Regions from separate parts of the Vibrio sp. E150_018 genome, predicted to be linked through region 1. Evidence: predicted binding sites of a transcription regulator. Region 1 holds the regulator's gene; the other holds the start of a gene.
The links. The regulator PurR, encoded in region 1, represses purine synthesis genes. The targets are predictions, from matches to a motif close to TNANGNAAACGTTTNCNTNA.
Positions count from the first base shown of each region.

Region 2: the regulator PurR is predicted to act here: its motif matches at 1,185-1,204, upstream of glpX (class II fructose-bisphosphatase).

Region 1 covers NZ_JBHGNY010000003.1:109,543-111,755, reverse strand. The annotation lists gene elyC (envelope biogenesis factor ElyC) at 1-375, shown strand, start outside; gene purR (HTH-type transcriptional repressor PurR) at 602-1,606, shown strand; gene ACE3G9_RS05260 (ABC transporter substrate-binding protein) at 1,738-2,213, shown strand, end outside.
Region 2 covers NZ_JBHGNY010000006.1:76,540-78,752, forward strand. The annotation lists gene glpX (class II fructose-bisphosphatase) at 120-1,127, opposite strand; gene zapB (cell division protein ZapB) at 1,438-1,680, shown strand; gene rraA (ribonuclease E activity regulator RraA) at 1,937-2,213, opposite strand, start outside.

The sequences.
Region 1 (2,213 bases):
GCTAATGTTGCCGTGTCATTAGGGGTTGCGAAGTCGGATATTATCTTATTAGAAAGCGCTCAAGATACTTGGGATGAAGCACATCAAGCAGCAGGTTTCGTTGCGGATAAACGTATGGTTTTAATCACCTCTGCTAGTCACATGAAACGTGCAATTGTTGAGTTTAAAAAAGCCGGGCTTGAACCTATTCCTGCACCAACCAATTACTTAGCTTTTGATGATATTAAGCAACCATGGGATAAGTATTCTCCACAAGCGAAATATCTTGAACAAAGTGAACGTTATTGGTATGAGCAACTAGGTCGTTGGTGGTCTTCACTGCGCGATACACTGACTAACCAAAAGAACTCTGGTACCACTACAATATTAGAATAACGAGATAATACTCGAGCAATCGATAACGTTGTCGCTAACATGCGATGTCCGTTTAGTCATAAAAATGCCATATCTGATTGTCAGGCATAGCATTTAAGACTAAAATCGTAGCTCATATATTCAAGCATAAAATACAGAATAAAATTAAGTCGCTGATTGAAGGCGACTTTTATCTTTTTAGATTAGAATAAATCCGGCGAAAGTGTCGGCATAAAGGAAATTCACTATGGCTACAATCAAAGATGTCGCACGTATTGCAGGTGTTTCCACCACAACAGTGTCACATGTCATCAATAAGACTCGCTTTGTTGCAGAAGCAACTCAAGAAAAAGTCATGGCCGCAGTGAAAGAACTGAATTATGCCCCAAGTGCCGTTGCCCGTAGTCTTAAATGCAATACCACCAGCACTATTGGGATGTTGGTAACACAATCTACTAACCCATTTTTTGCCGAAGTAGTGGATGGTGTAGAAAGTTATTGTTACCGCAAAGGTTATACGCTAATCCTATGTAATACAGGTGGTCGCGCTGACAAACAACGTGATTATATCCGCATGCTCGCCGGCAAACGTGTTGATGGTCTTTTAGTGATGTGTTCAGACTTAGATGCTGATCTACAAGAAATGCTAGACGGTCACCCTGATATTCCTAAAGTTGTTATGGACTGGGGCCCAGAAAGCTCTCAAGCGGATAAAATCATCGATAACTCTGAAGAAGGTGGCTATTTAGCTACTCGCTACCTGATGGATCAGGGCCATAAAGACATTGCTTGCCTCAGTGGTCATTTCGAGAAAGTCGCCTGTAAAGAACGTATCTCTGGTTGTAAGCGCGCATTAGCGGAAGAGGGTTTAACGCTTCCAGAAGAGTGGTTACTTGAAGGTAACTTTGAGTGTGATACCGCAGTAATTGCTGCAGATAAAATTCTTGCGATGGATAAAAAACCAACCGCAGTTTTCTGCTTTAACGATATTATGGCACTTGGCTTAATGAGTCGTTTACAAGAAAAAGGCATGAAAATACCAGAAGATATCTCAGTGATTGGTTACGATAATATTGATATCTCACCTTACTTTTCACCACCTTTGACTACAGTTCACCAACCAAAACGTCGTTTAGGTAAAAATGCCGTAGAGATTTTATTAGAGCGTATTAAAGATAAAAACCACGCTAAACAAACATTTGAGATGTTCCCTGAGATTCTTGAACGTTCTTCGGTAAAATCTCTGAAATAGTAGTAACCTTAAACAAATAATGAATAAAAACCAACGCTGATGTCGTTGGTTTTTTTTTGAAATTTTTTAGGCTTATCATCTGTCTATATTTTTAAGTTAAATTTCTCTATCCATTTTGTATGAGGATATATATGAAACGTCTATTACTTAGCTTCGCTTTTCTCACCCTCCCGCTGCTTTCTTCTGCTAAAGATGGCTCTATTCGCCAGTTGGATTGGCAACAAGTTGAGCAACAAGCAAAAGGACAAGATGTGTACTTTAATGCTTGGGGTGGCAGCCAAGAAATTAATAACTATCTTCGTTGGGTTGCGAAGCAAGTGAAGCAAAAGTATGGCGTAGCACTTCACCATGTAAAAGTTTCTGACATTTCCGAAACCACTACTCGTTTACTCGCTGAAAAAACTGCCGGAAAACACTCTGGTGGTAGTGTCGATATGGTTTGGATTAATGGTGAGAATTTCAAATCAATGAAGAATAGTCAATTACTCTACGGCCCTTTCACTTCAAGCTTACCAAATTGGCAAAAAGTCGATTCTAGCCTACCGGTTACTCATGATTTTTCTGAACCAACAGAAGGATTGGAAGCACCTTGGGGAGTCGGTCAATT
Region 2 (2,213 bases), on a different contig from region 1:
GATGGCGCAAAAATTAAATAAAGCAAATGCTTAACATATCCTAAAAGTCATTGATGAAGGCAATAAAAAACGCAACTCGAAAGCTGCGTTTGTAAGCTAGATGAACAGTTAGATTTGGATTATAAGATGTGCTGCCTTACTTCGTCATCTTTACGCTCAAGGTAGTGAATCGACTTGATGCGACGAATGGTACGGCTCTTACCACGAATGACTAAGGTTTCTGTCGTCGCGATGTTCCCATTACGAGTAATGCCTTCAAGTAGGTCACCTTTGGTAATTCCGGTTGCCGCAAAGACGACGTTATCACTGCGCGCCATATCATCCATTTTTAAGATAACGTTGGCTTGTACACCCATTTCTGCGCAGCGTTGTAATTCCAATTCACCGTGAGTGCGGTTTTCTGGTGTATCGCCTTTTACTTCATGGCGAGGTAATAGACGACCTTGCATGTCACCATCGAGTGCACGAATAACTGCAGCAGAGACTACACCTTCAGGTGCACCACCGATGCAGTACATCATGTCGACTTCGCTATCTGGCATACAAGTTAAAATAGACGCAGCAACATCACCATCTGGCACGGCAAATACGCGTGCACCCATTTGTTGAATTTTAGCAATAATCTCATCATGACGAGGTTTGGCTAAAGTGATAACGGTCAATTCATTGAGTGGCTTGTTGAGTGCTTTTGCCACATTGAGAATGTTATCTTCTACTGATTTAGAAAGGTCAAGACACCCTTTCGCACCAGGGCCAACGACAAGCTTTTCCATGTACATATCGGGTGCTTTTAAGAAGCTACCTTTTTCGCCAGCGGCTAGGACCGCTAACGCATTTGACTGGCCCATTGCGGTCATGCGGGTGCCTTCAATTGGGTCAACCGCGATATCTACCGCATCGCCACCTAAGCCAACTTTTTCACCGATATAAAGCATAGGCGCTTCATCAATTTCGCCTTCACCGATAACAATTTCACCGCTAATTTCTGTGTCATTCAGTAGAGTACGCATTACGGCGACTGCAGAGCCATCGGCTGCGTTTTTATCACCTCGACCTAACCATTTATATCCGGCAAGCGCAGCACCTTCTGTAACTCGAGAAAATGCCAATGCTAAATCGCGTTTCATACTGACTCCAAATAAAACAAAGGGAAAAAAATTATGCGGCGCATTTTAGCACAGCCAGAACGGTAACGTTTGCTTTTTTGGTTGAATCCTTACCAAGCCATCGTTATAGAGCCGATCAAAGGGAGTGAAGATATGGGCTAATGTCATAATTAAGTTAGCTTTGCTGTTTTTTTGTGCAACCGAACAGAAATAGTTAAATAAGACGGTGGCGCTTGCAACGAAGCTGAGTAGAATGAGGGTAACAAACGTGATAGGGCGTGACCTTGGGTTAGCTTTATTGCTCACCATGATCATTTAATAGGTATCAGAGATGTCTTTCGAAGTATTAGAACAGCTAGAAGCAAAAATTCAAACCGCGGTAGATACTATTGCATTATTACAAATGGAAGTTGAAGAGCTTAAAGAAAAGAATGAGCAATTGGCTTCAGAAGCAGGTCAACTACGCGAAGGTCGTGAAGAGTTAGAACAACAAACTCAAGCGATGCGCCAAGAGCAACAAGCATGGCAAGAGAGAATCCGTAATCTTCTTGGTAAAATGGATGACGTTGAATAATTGATACTGTTATACCAACTCCAACAAATAATGGATCATCTTAGCTTGTTAAAAAACTTTCTAACTGCGTTATAAAATTTGTATGTAGAACCACTACGAACAGAAATTTTATGCCTTGTTATCAAGCTTTTTCTCTACGCTAATTTAGCTCACTTATTTATTGAAATTGGTATTATCGTTTTAGATAGCAGTATAGAAACAAAAAAACAGAGCCGATTGAGCTCTGTTTTTTTGTTTGTGAGTATCTGAAATGAGATTAATCGTTTAAAGGCTCAATATCGTCCAGTTCTTCATCTAATTCTAAATCAATATCTAGCGGTTCTTGAGAAATGATCACGCCAGTATTGTCTGCATAAAGGTGATCTTCTGGTAAGAAGGTAACGCCACCAAAGTTTACCGGTACATCAACTTCACCGATGTTGTTTTGAGTCGCTCCTACTGGAATTGCTGCAATAGCTTGAATGCCAATTTCCATTTCTTCTAAATCATCAATTTCACGAACGCAGCCGTAAATCACTAGGCCTTCCCAGTCA